Regions from separate parts of the Pelomonas candidula genome, predicted to be linked through region 3. Evidence: predicted binding sites of a transcription regulator. Region 3 holds the regulator's gene; each other region holds the start of a gene.
What was found. The regulator FNR, encoded in region 3, switches genes on or off when oxygen is low (the NO sensors DNR and NnrR bind a similar motif). The targets are predictions, from matches to a motif close to TTGATNNNNATCAA.
Positions count from the first base shown of each region.

Region 1: the regulator FNR is predicted to act here: its motif matches at 2,078-2,091, upstream of ACG04R_RS16660 (DUF2249 domain-containing protein).
Region 2: the regulator FNR is predicted to act here: its motif matches at 1,781-1,794, upstream of ACG04R_RS09720 (oxygen-binding di-iron domain-containing protein).

Region 1 covers NZ_JBIGIC010000008.1:79,371-83,557, reverse strand. The annotation lists gene ACG04R_RS16665 (nitric-oxide reductase large subunit) at 1-1,702, opposite strand, end outside; gene ACG04R_RS16660 (DUF2249 domain-containing protein) at 1,732-2,016, opposite strand; gene gmk (guanylate kinase) at 2,239-2,859, shown strand; gene rpoZ (DNA-directed RNA polymerase subunit omega) at 2,884-3,087, shown strand; gene ACG04R_RS16645 (RelA/SpoT family protein) at 3,165-4,187, shown strand, end outside.
Region 2 covers NZ_JBIGIC010000004.1:198,443-202,629, forward strand. The annotation lists gene ACG04R_RS09715 (DEAD/DEAH box helicase) at 1-1,718, opposite strand, end outside; gene ACG04R_RS09720 (oxygen-binding di-iron domain-containing protein) at 1,855-2,634, shown strand; gene ACG04R_RS09725 (hypothetical protein) at 2,665-3,150, opposite strand; gene ACG04R_RS09730 (M56 family metallopeptidase) at 3,187-3,906, opposite strand; gene ACG04R_RS09735 (M56 family metallopeptidase) at 3,914-4,187, opposite strand, start outside.
Region 3 covers NZ_JBIGIC010000008.1:205,209-209,395, reverse strand. The annotation lists gene hemN (oxygen-independent coproporphyrinogen III oxidase) at 1-1,262, opposite strand, end outside; gene fnr (fumarate/nitrate reduction transcriptional regulator Fnr) at 1,417-2,151, shown strand; gene ACG04R_RS17240 (NAD(P)/FAD-dependent oxidoreductase) at 2,199-3,542, shown strand; gene ACG04R_RS17235 (hypothetical protein) at 3,505-3,798, opposite strand; gene ACG04R_RS17230 (hypothetical protein) at 3,795-4,061, opposite strand; gene ccoG (cytochrome c oxidase accessory protein CcoG) at 4,078-4,187, opposite strand, start outside.

The DNA.
Region 1 (4,187 bases), 130 kb from region 3:
GCGCCTCCAGGCCGATCAGCGTCAGCGGCACGACTTCGAGCGCCGAGAACACCGAGCCGACGGCGATCACCGAGGTGGGCGTGCCGGTCCAGTACAGGTGGTGCAGCGTGCCCAGGATGCCGCCGAACAGGAAGACGATGGTCTCCGCGATGATGGCCCGGTTGGCCGAGGCCGCGCGCACGAGGCCCAGGTTGGTGAAGATCAGCGCGACGACCGCGGTGGCGAAGACTTCGAAGAAGCCCTCGACCCACAGGTGCACCAGCCACCAGCGCCAGTACTCGATCATCGAGTAGTGGGTGTGCTGGCCCCAGGTCAGCGAGGTCGCGTAGAAGCCGCCGATGCAGGTGGCCGACAGGAACACCATGGCGATGAGGCCGCGGGTTTCCGACGGCTTCTTCAGCGCCGGCCACAGCGCGCGGCCCAGCAGGAAGACCCACAGCAGCAGCCCGATGAACAGCAGGATCTGCCAGATGCGGCCCATGCTCGTGAACTCCAGGCCCTGGTTGCCGAGCCAGAAGCTGAAATCGACGCCGCGGTGCTGCAGCGTGCCCAGCCAGCCGGTGATCGTCGAGCCGAGCACGACGAAGATCAGCGCCCAGAACAGCAGGTCGACGCCCAGCTTCTGCAGCTTGGGCTCGCGGCCCGACAGCAGCGGCGCGACGTACAGGCCGGTGGCCAGCCACGCGGTCGCGATCCAGAACACGCCGATCTGCGTGTGCACGGTACGGCTGATGGTGTACGGCAGGACTTCCGCGAGCGGCAGGCCGAAGAACGACTGGCCTTCGACGGCGTAGTGGGCCGTGATGGCGCCCATCGCGATCTGCAGCAGCATCAGGCCGATGACGACGAAGAAGTACTTGCGCGTGGCCTTCATCGACGGCGTGGCGGTGGCGCCCAGCAGCGGATCGGCCGCGGGCACGGCGGCGTCATCCTCGTGCGCGTCGCCCTGGTGCAGCCACAGCATCGCGGCGATGCCGGCCAGCAGCAGGATGATGCTGACCATCGACCACATCGCGGCCGAGGTGCTCATCACGTTGCCCACCATGGGCTCGTGAGGCCAGTTGCTGGTGTACGAGAGGCCGGTCTCGCCGGGCCGGTCGGTCGTGGCGGCCCAGGCCGACCAGAAGAAGAACGCGGTCAGCGCCTGGCGATGCGCGGCTTCCGGCAGGCTGCCCGACGTCATCGCGTACTGCTCACGCAGCTTGTCCAGGCGCGGGTCGGTGCCGAACAGGCCCTCGTAGTGCGCCGCCACCTCGCGGATGGCTTTGGCGCGCGCGGGCGAGATCTTCACGGTGCCGTTGCTGTCGTCGTAGGTGTTGCGGCGCATTTCCTCGCGCACGCCCTGATCGACCGCGGCCTGCTCGGCAGCGGTCAGCGCCCGGCCGCCCTGCTGCTGCTCGGCCAGGCGCTGCTCACGCAGCGCCACGGCCTCACGGTGCAGCCAATCGGCCGACCAGTCCGGCGCCACGTAGGCCCCATGGCCCCAGACGGTGCCCAGTTGCTGGCCGCCGGCCGACAGCCAGGCCTGCTGGCCCAGATCGACCTGTTCGGCCGTGAACAGCACCTCGCCGTCGGTCGTGACGACCTGCTTGGGGATGGGCGGCGCCGTCAGATAGATCTGCCAGCCCAGATAGCCCAAGGCTCCGAACGACAGGACAAAGATCAGCCCTAGCCAGCGCCAGAGCCTGCTTGTGTTTCTCATGATGAGTCCCGGTGGTTATGGGAAATGGATCAGGCGCCGCCGCACGAGCCGCAGCAGCGGCTGTCACCGTGGCTGGCGAGCTTGACGATGCGAACGCGCCAGACTTCAGGGCCGGCCTGCTGGTCGTCCCAGGTAAAGCGGTCGGGCCATTCAGCGCGCAGTTGCTCGCGCAGCGGCGTCGGGTCGTGGTCGTTGATCAGCTCGACGGATTCGCCGTTGCCGAGGCTGCGCAAGGTGTTGAACACCAGCGGATGCCGCTCCCGCGGCGCCAGTGACCGCAGGTCGATCCGGGTGCCATAGGTGGTCAGCGTCATGCTTGCTCCTTAACATGCATTTCAGATGCATCTATTTTTGAGACTCCGGCCCCGCGCGGGTTTGACATCGATCAAACGGCGACGAAACGGACGTGGTTTGCGTCTGACCGAGAGAGACATCACGCCAGGCAGCCAGCCCGCTCGGAGCCCGCCGACGCCGCCAAGCTAAAGTTGCGGGCCGGCCGAACCCCACGGCAGAACATCGAAAAACGACCCCGCGACATGGAATACCCCGGCAATCTTTTCGTCGTCGCCGCCCCCAGCGGCGCCGGCAAGTCCAGCCTCGTCAAGGCCCTGCTGGAACTGGATGCGCGCCTGGCCGTGTCCATCTCCCACACGTCCCGCGCGCCGCGCGGCCAGGAGCAGCACGGCCGCGAGTACTGGTTCATCACGCCGGAGGATTTCCGCGCGATGGCCGACCGCGGCGAATTCTTCGAGTGGGCCGAAGTGCACGGCAACCTCTACGGCACCTCGCGCGCCGGCATCGAGGACCGGCTGCAGCATGGCGAGGACGTCGTGCTGGAGATCGACTTCCAGGGCGCGCTGCAGATCAAGCAGCTGTTCCCCTACGCCGTGCTGATCTTCATCCTTCCGCCCAGCTGGGACGAGCTGCGCCTGCGGCTGAACCGCCGCGGCGACACGGCACCCGAGGTCATCGCCAAGCGCATGAACACCGCTCGCCTCGAGGTGGCGCAGGCGCAGCACTTCGATTTCGTCGTCGTGAACGCGGTGTTCGACACCGCCGTTTTCGACCTCAAGACCATCGTCCACGCGCAGCGGCTAAAATACGCGGCTCAGCGCCGAAACCGCTCGGCCGTCTTTCAGGCGCTCGATCTGCCCTGATCGCGCATCACCACTAGGAACACCATGGCCCGCATCACCGTCGAAGACTGCCTGACCAAGATCCCGAACCGCTTCCAGCTCGTGCTGGCCGCCACCTACCGCGCCCGCATGCTGAGCCAGGGCCACAGCCCCCGCATCGAGAGCAAGAACAAGCCCGGCGTGACCGCGCTGCGCGAAATCGCCGCCGGCGAAGTCGGCGTCGAGATGCTGCGCAAGGTTCCGGTCTAAGCCGCGACCTGCCGAACATGAAACGGGCGTCCTCGGACGCCCGTTGCCTTTTTAGCTTCGGATAAATTCGGGGCCATATGGCCCAACGTTCCCTCACCGCCTGGTTCACCCTCCCGGGTCTGCGCCAGCCGGCGCCTCCGACCGCAGCGGAGGCGGCCTCCTTCGACGCCCTCCTCCCCAAGCTCGGCTACCTCAGCAAGGCCGAGGTCAAGCGCGTGCGCGAGGCCTACAAGTTCGCCGACGAAGCCCACCTGGGCCAGAAGCGCGCGACCGGCGAGCCCTACATCACCCACCCGATCGCCGTAGCCGGCATCTGCGCCGAGTGGCGGCTGGATGCGCAGGCGCTGATGGCGGCGCTGATGCACGACGTCGTGGAGGACTGCGGCGTCTCCAAGGCCGAGCTGATCGAGAAGTTCGACGCCACGACGGCCGACCTCGTCGACGGCCTGACCAAGCTGGACAAGCTGCAGTTCTCGACCAAGGAGGAGTCTCAGGCCGAGTCCTTCCGCAAGATGCTGCTGGCGATGGCGCGCGACCTGCGTGTCATCCTCATCAAGCTGGCCGACCGCCTGCACAACATGCGCACGATGGGCGCGATGGCGCCGCACAAGGCCCGCCGCATCGCGCGCGAGACCTTCGACATCTACGCGCCCATTGCGCACCGGCTGGGCCTGAACCAGACCTTCCGCGAGCTGGAGGACCTGTCCTTCCAGTACTTCCACCCCTGGCGCTACGCGGCGCTGTCCAAGGCCGTGGCCAAGGCACGCGGCAACCGGCGCGACCTGGTCTCGCGCATCGAGGGCGAGATCCGCACCGCTTTCACAAAGGCCGGCCTGCGCGTGGAGGTGCAGGGGCGCGAGAAGACGGTCTATTCGATCTACAAGAAGATGCGCGAGAAGGGGCTGATGTCGTTCGCCCAGGTCAGCGACATCTTCGGCTTCCGCATCCTGACCGAGGAAGGCCTGCAGTGCTACACGGCCCTGGGCGTGCTGCACCAGCTCTACAAGCCGCAGGCGGGCCGCTTCAAGGACTACATCGCCAATCCCAAGGACAACGGCTACCAGTCGCTGCACACGACACTGATGGGCCCGCTGGGCACG
Region 2 (4,187 bases), on a different contig from region 3:
TGCGCCCGGCTCAGCGCGACGTTGAGCAGCCGCTGCGCTTCCTCGCCGTGCAGGAAGGGCTGGGCGCCGTCGGCCGGGTCGAACAGCACGACCGGCGCCTCGCTGCCCTGGGCGCGGTGCACGGTGCTGACGCGCAGCGACTCCGGCAGCCCGCGTGCCCGCAGCCGCTGGCGGATCAGCGCACGCTGGGCGCGGAACGGTGTCAGCACGATCAGCTCGTGCGGCTGCCACGCGCCGCTGGCCAGCGCCTGCGCCAGCAGCTCGGCGATCGCCTCGGCCGACTCGCGCCGCACCGGCCCGCGCTCGGCGGCCACCCAGCCGCCGTCGGTCTTCAGGCGGTGCACGTGGACGTGCGTGTCGGCGGCGATGCCGCCCAGTTTGCGCTGCCGCGCTGCCTGCCAGTCCGGCGACGCTGCCGAGTCGCCTGCCACGCGAAGCGCGCCGTCGTAGAACAGCTGGCTGACCAGCTCGCCGATCGGCGGCGCCATGCGCGACTGCTCGTCCAGCAGCGCCACGGCCGGGCTGCTGCCGCGCGGCATCTCGGCAAACGCCGAGCGGCCCAGCCAGCGGCGCGCGGGCGGAGAGTCGCTGCGCAGCACCGGCGACAGCTGCTGCGGGTCGCCCGCGAACAGCCGTGCGCGGCTCAGCGGCATCAGCACCAGTGCGTGCGCGAGGCTGACCTGGCTGGCCTCGTCGAACACCAGCAGGTCGAACGGCGGCTCGCCGTCGGGCGACATCTCGCGCAGCGTCTTGAGCGTGAAGGCGGCGCGTGTTGTCGTCATGCTGGCCAGGCGGCAGCGTTGCAGCACCTTCAGCGACGACGCGCGCAGCTCGTCACGCAGGGCGGCGACGCGGTCTGCCCAGGCCTTCAGCGCGAGCGCGTCGCGGGCCGATGGCCGCTGGCCCTCGGCGCGTGCAAGGCGGGCGATGAGGTCGCGGTCCTGCGTCGGGATCAGATGCTCGCGGCCTTCGTAGGCGGCGGCGTCGAAGCGCGTGCCCAGCCGTTGCACGTCGGCGCGGAGGTGCCCGCGGCGGCCTTTCTCCAGCGCCTTGTCGACAGCCAGCGTCGCCTGATCCACGGCCTGGTTGGTGGTGGACAGCAGCAGCACCCGGGCCTGTGGGTGGCGGTCCAGGTACTCGGCCAGCAGCACGCCCAGCGTCGTCGTCTTGCCGGTGCCCGGCGGGCCCCACAGGAAGCCGCTGCTGTGATGGATCAAGCCGAGCGCCGCGCGCTGCGCCGGGCGCAGCCAGCGGAAGGGCTCGCCGGTCAGCGCCATGCCGCCGCGCAGCGGCTGCGGGCTCGACAGGTCGGGCAGGCCCGCCAGCGCTGCCTCAGCCCACGGCGTGTCGTACCAGGCGTCGGCCACGGCGTTCAGGAAGCGCGTCGGGTAGAGGCGGATCAGGTGCCCGGCCGGCGGTGGTGGGCTGCTGGCGTTCTGCAGCACGAGCTGGTCGTCTTCGGCGACGACGGCCAGCACGCTCGCCCCGCCTTTGGTCGGCGCGCCCCACCACGCGGAGGCGCCGTCCAGGCTGTCGTCCAACAGCGCCTGCGCCGATGCCGCGCCCGGCCGCTGGCCCTCGGCGAACACGTAGCCCGGCTCCAGCGTCACGCGCCACAGGCTGCCGTCGCGTTCGGTGTGCAGCACCTTGAAGTCGTAGTACTCGGGCGTGGCCGACAGCTCGGCGCTCAGGGCCGCGCGGACGTCGGCAAGGCTCATGGATCAGCGAAGACGAAAGACGAAAAGCGCAGACTGTAATTGCATCCAGTATTTGACTCGGCTTGATCCCGCTCAAGACCTGCCACGCGCAGGGCAGTTAGCCTGCGCAGCCACCACCACTGTCCGGGTTGCCAGGATGTCCATCGAGTTGTTCCGCCAGGGCCGGCATGTCTGCGCCATGTTCTCCAGACTGGGTGACGAGGGCGGCGACGCCGTGCAGTCCAACCAGTTCCTGCTGGTCAACGGCGACACCGGCGCCATCCTCGACCCCGGCGGCAACATCGCCTATCACCAGCTGTACCTCGGCATGTCGGCGTTCTTTCCGCCGCACAAGCTGGCCGCCATCCTGGCGTCCCATGCCGACCCGGACATCATTGCGTCGCTGGACCGCTGGATGACGGCGACCGAGGCGCCGGTCTACATCTCGCGCCTGTGGGAGCGGTTTGCGCCGCATTTCTGCAAGCCCGGCAAGACGCTGGGCCGCGTCGTGGGCCTGCCCGATGCCGGCCAGCGTTTGCGGCTGGGCACGGGCGACGACCGCTTCGAGCTGTGGGCGTTGCCCGCGCACTTCCTGCATGCCGAGGGCAACTTCCAGTTCTACGACCCGGTGAGCCGCATCCTGTTCTCCGGCGACCTCGGCGCCTCGCTGGGCGGCGGGCTCAACCCCGAGCAGTCGGTGACGTCGCTGGCCGCGCACATCCCGCGCATGGAAGGCTTCCACCGCCGCTACATGGTCAGCAACAAGGTGCTGCGGCTGTGGGCGGCGATGGTGCGTCAGCTGGACATCCAGATGATCGCGCCCCAGCACGGCTCGCCCATGGTGGGCGCGGCCGTGCACGAGTTCATCGACTGGGTCGAACAGCTGGAGTGCGGCGTCGACCTGTTCGGGGCTGAGAACTACCGGGTGCCGGGCTGAGGCTCGCGGCAGGCCAGTGCCGGCCTGACGTCACAGCTTGGCTGCGCCCTGCAGCGTCGGCGTGATGACCACTGACAGCAAATCCATCGCCGCAGGGTCGTTGCTCCCGAGTTCGATGGTGGCCTTGATGCCGTTTCGTGTGATCAGCCTGGGGCGTGCAACCACGTTCAGCGGCGCGCCCCTGCTGATTTCGGCCTGCAGGTCGATCTTGTCGTCTCCCAGGTCCCGGGCCTCGATGGCGATGGCCAGGGAGTCCGGCGTGGGGTGGTCGGGCGTGCCGTTGAACATGACTAGCGCCCGCTTGCCCAGAGCCGTGCGGACGGTAGGTTGGCTCGTCAACGTCGTGCGGGCCTTTTCGGGGCCTGTGACGTGGCGGATGTCCAGCTTCAGCTCCACCTGCGGCCCCTCGGCGTCGGGCGAGGTGTCCTGCGCGGCGTAGGCCAGGCCCACGACGGCGAGCAGCGCGAGGCCGAGGGCAGCGGCGCGACGCCGTGGCAGCAGGGCAGGGCGGTTCAACATGGCAATCCTTTCGACAAGCGGATGGGAGCTGCCTCAGCGACTGGCCAGCGGCGCGCCGTGGTGCGTGAGGTCGTGCGCCGCGAGCAGCGCGCGGGTGTAGGTGGCGAGGGCATCCGGTTGACGCGCCAACACGACCGCGTCGCAGGCGAGTTCCTGGTCGGCCTGCATGCGGCGCGCGGCAGCCCAAGCCAGCGGGTTCCACCAGTGCAGCGCGGTGAGCGTGCAGGCCAGCAGGTTCCAGGCGTTGTCGTGGCGGGTGCGGTGCACTTCTTCGTGGGCCAGGATCAGCTGGCGCTCGTCGGCGGTGAAGCGAGCCTCGAAGTCGGCCGGCAGCGCCACGCGCGGCCGCCACAGGCCGACGAGTGCGGGGCTGGTGCCGGCCGGCAGCCGCGTGCCGTGGCGGGCGAGCCGCCATTGCCGCGCTGCTTGCAACGTCAGCACGAGTGCCGCGCCGCCCAGCCAGGCGGTCAGCAGCAGTCGAGGCCAGATCGCTTCGGGCGTGGGTGCGGGCAGTAGTGGCGCCGCTGCCGTGCGGGCCAGGTCAGCGACCGTCACGAGTACCGGCAGCGGCCTGGCGCCGAGACTGGGCAGCAGCGGCGTCACGAGCAGCGCCGGCAGCAGCAGCCAGGCCGCGTAGGTCGCGCGGGCACCGAGTTGCTTCAGCAGCAGCGGCCGCAGGGCCAGCAGGAGCAGCGTGCCCAGGCTCAGCAGCAGGGCCTGACGTTGCAGAGCGGCCAGCAGCGAGTCGGTCATGGCGGCGTCAGAAGGTGTTCTTCGGTGGCTGGAAATCGGCGGGCAGCGCCGTCGGGGTCAGCTCCAGCGCGAACTTCTCGTCCGAGTCGGGGCGAGTGATCTCGATGCGGGCTTTCTGGCCCCAGGCGGACATGAAGCCGGGGTGACCCAGTTCGATGGCGGGCTCTCCGTGGCTGATCTGCGTCCTGATCGCAGCCGAGTCCCCGGCCTTTTTCGGCCAGAGCGTGATTGACAGAGGCTCCTTCGTCCAGTCGGGCTCGTCGCCGGGCAGGCCGATACCT
Region 3 (4,187 bases):
AGGCCCTGCCCCACCAGCTGTTCCAGCCGCGCCAGTTCGGGCGCGAAGTAGGTCGGCACGTCGACGAGATAGGAGGCCGCAATGGACTCGTACTCGACGCGACCCTGGCACATCAGCGCCATGATGACGGCGCGGCGCAGCAGGTCGTCGCGCGTCAGTGCGAGGCCGCGCTGCACGGGCAACTGGCGCAGCTTCAGCGCGTCCTCGTACTCCGGCAGCGTCTTGGCGTTCTGCGCGTAGGTGGCGCCCACCCGGCTGATGGCGGACACGCCCAGGCCCACGAGGTCGCAGTCCGGCTGCGTCGAGTAGCCCTGGAAGCCGCGGTGCAGCAGGCCCTGCCGCTTGGCGACGGCCAGCGGGTCGTCGGGCAGCGCGAAGTGGTCCATGCCGATGTAGGTGTAGCCCTCGCCCAGCAGCGCGCTGATGGCGCCCGACAGCATGGCCAGCTTGTCGCCGGCCGGCGGCAGCAGCTCGGCCGCGATGCGGCGCTGCGGCTTGAAGCGCTGCGGCAGGTGGGCGTAGGCGTACATCGCGATGCGGTCGGGCCGCAGCTCGGCCACCTGCGCGATCGTGCGGGCGAAGCTCTCGGGCGTCTGCAGCGGCAGGCCGTAGATGAGGTCCACGTTGGTCGACGAGAAGCCCAGTTCGCGGGCAGTCTGCATCAGCGCGGCGACCTGCTCGATGGGCTGCACGCGGTGCACGGCCTTCTGCACGGCGGCATCGAAGTCCTGCACGCCGAAGGACAAGCGGTTGAAGCCCAGCAGGCGCAGGTGCGCGAGCCGATTCAGGTCCACCGTGCGCGGGTCCACCTCGATGGACAGCTCGGCGCCGGGCAGCAGCTTGAAGCGCCGGCGCAGCCCGTCCATCAGCACGCTCAACTCGTCGTCGGACAGGAAGGTGGGCGAGCCGCCGCCCAGGTGCAGTTGCGACACCGGCGCCGCGCCGCCCAGAGCCTCGGCGACGAGATCCATCTCCACTTCCAGCGCGGCCAGGTAGGGCGCGGCGCGTTCGTGGTGCTTGGTGATGATCTTGTTGCAGGCACAGTAGTAGCAGAGCTGCTCGCAGAACGGGATGTGCACGTAGACCGACAACGGCTGCGCCGTGCCACGCTGGCGCAGCGCCTGCAGATGCTGGTCGGCCTGATGGGCTTCGACGAAGCGATCGGCCGTCGGATAGGAGGTGTAGCGCGGCCCGGCCACGTCGTGACGGCGCAGGAGGTCGGCGATCTCGAGTTCGGGGGGGCGGGCGGTTACAGCAGTCATGGCTGCACTTTGCCCAGGGCGACGCGGGCCGGCCTTGATCGGCGTCAAGCCCGCAGCGCACGACCCGACCAAGAATGTGAACCAGTTGATCCAACCCAATAACGCCATGCTGACGACCCTGACGCCCGTCACACGCATGTCGCCCCGCCCAGACATGCCGACGCACTCTCCCGCCGCCATCGAGCCGCTCAAGGTCGCCTGCGCCAGTTGCAACTTGCGCGAGCTGTGCCTGCCAGTGGGACTGAACTCCACCGAACTGGGCCAGCTCGACGCCCTCGTCGCCAAGCGCCGCACCGTCTCGCGCGGCGAGCACCTGTTCCGCAACGGCGAGCGCTTCGAGGCGCTGTACGCCGTGCGCACCGGCTTCTTCAAGACCTGCGTGAACAGCGAAGACGGCCGCGACCAGGTCACCGGCTTCCAGATGGCCGGCGAGCTGCTGGGGCTGGACGGCATCAGCAGCGACCACCACCACTGCGACGCCGTCGCTCTGGAGGACTCGTCGGTCTGCGTGATCCCCTACTCGCAATTGGAAGACCTGTCGCGCGAGTTCACCGTGCTGCAGCACTCCTTCCACAAGATCATGAGCCGCGAGATCGTGCGCGACCATGGCGTCATGCTGCTGCTGGGCAATATGCGGGCCGAAGAACGGCTCGCCGCCTTCCTGCTGAACCTGACGCAACGACTGCAGGCACGCGGCTTCTCGGCCTCCAGCCTCGTGCTGCGCATGACGCGCGAGGAGATCGGCAGCTACCTCGGCCTCAAGCTCGAGACCGTCAGCCGCACGTTCTCCAAGTTCCAGGAAGACGGGCTGATGGAGGTCAAGCAGCGCCAGCTGCGCATCCTCGACCAGGCCGGCCTGCAGGCGCTCGTCAACAACAGCCGCTGCTGACGGGACTCTCCGGCGCCCATGCTGCAGCGCACAAAAGCGCGAGTAGGATGGGCTCCATGCGTCCCCACATCCTCATCATCGGCTGCGGCTTTGGCGGCCTGGAGGCGGCCCGCGCGTTGAGCGGTGCCGATGTCGACGTCACGGTCGTCGACAAGACCAACCACCACCTGTTCCAGCCGTTGCTGTACCAGGTGGCGACGGCGGGCCTGTCGGCTCCGTCCATCGCGGCGCCGATCCGGCATCTGTTCCGCCGCCAGCGCAACGTGACGACGCTGCTGGGCGAGGTCGTCGCCATCGACGCGCAGGGCAAGACCGCCACGCTGAGGGACGGCGCGCTGCTGCGCTGGGACCACCTCATCGTCGCCGCCGGCGCCACGCACAGCTACTTCGGCCGCGACGACTGGGCCCCGTTCGCGCCGGGGCTGAAGACGCTGGCCGACGCGTTCGAGATCCGCCGCCGCGTACTGATGGCTTTCGAGGCTGCCGAGCGCGAAGACGATCCGGCCCGGCGCGCCGCGCTGCTGCAGTTCGTCGTCGTCGGCGCCGGGCCCACCGGCGTGGAGCTGGCGGGCACCTTCGCCGAGATCGCGCGCCACACGCTGCCGGGCGAGTTCCGCCGCATCGACCCGCGCCAGGCGCGTGTGCTGCTCGTCGAGGGCGGCCCGCGCGTGCTGGCCGCCATGCCCGAGAGCCTGAGCGAACGCGCCCGCGAGCAGCTGACGGCGCTGGGCGTCGAGGTGAAGCTGGGGGCGCGCGTGACCGGCATCGACGCCGAGGGGCTGGACGTCGCGACCAGCGCCGGTTCGGAGCGATTGCTGAGCCGCTGCATCGTCTGGGCGGCCGGTGTGGCGGCATCGCCGCTGGGCCGCGCACTGGCCGAGGCCACCGGTTGCACGCTGGACCGCGCGGGCCGCGTCGTCGTCGAGCCCGACCTCAGCCTGAAGGGCAACCCGGCCATCCAGGTCATCGGCGACCTGGCCGCCGCGCAAAGCCACGCGCCGGGCAAGCAGCCGCGGCCGGTGCCAGGCGTGTCACCCGGTGCGAAGCAGATGGGCCGCTGCGCCGCAGCCAACATCCTGCGACGCGTGCGCGGCGAAGCCACGCAGGCCTTCCGCTACGCAGACTACGGCAACCTCGCCACCATCGGCCGCAACAGCGCCGTCGTGGACCTGGGCTCGCCGGCCGGACCGCTGCGTTTCTCAGGCTATTTCGCGTGGCTGTTCTGGCTGTTCGCCCACGTCTACTTCCTGATCGGCTACCGCAACCGCTTCGTCGTGCTGCTGGACTGGGCCTGGGCCTACTGGACCTATGACCGCGGTGCGCGGGTCGTCGCGAACGCGGGCTCCGCCCAGCTCAGCGAGGCCAGCCCGGCGAGCGACGCGCAGGCTTGACGTCCTCGGGCGGCAGCGTCACCAACAGCAGCGCGAGGCTGGCGCCCAACGCGATGACACCCCAGAAGATGAGGAAGCTGACGGTGTAGACCGCCTGCGTGGACAAGTCCACCTGCGCGCCACCGAACCAGCGCAGGTCCGCCGGGTCGACGACGGCGAACACCAGCGCTTCCAGCACCCCTGCCGACAGGAAGGACGACCAGGCCACCGCCATCGCGAACCGTGCGACGCGCGAGGGGCCGGGAGCGCCTGTCACCGCGAGGCTCCCGGTACACCGGTCGCCGCATGGTTGCGGGCCGTCAGCGCCGGCATGTCGCCGGCCTTGGCACGCAGGTCGGCCGGCTCGGCATCCTCGGCCGCCTTGGGCGACGCGGCGTGCAGATCCAGCGGTGGATCGGGATGAATGATGGCCAGCGCCAGTGTGAAGAAGCTGGCCACAACGACGGTGGCGGGCCCCCCGATGACGAGCCAGACCATGGGTTCCCGCCAGGCGGGTACGGGTGTCGTTGCAACGGTCATGTGTGTCTCCTGAAGGTCAGCGCGGCAGCACGAAGGTGGACTTCTCGACGACAGCCTCGCCGGAGCCATCGCCTTCGCGGCTGATGCGCCAATGCATGGGATGGGCGCCTGGCTTGAGCTGCTGTG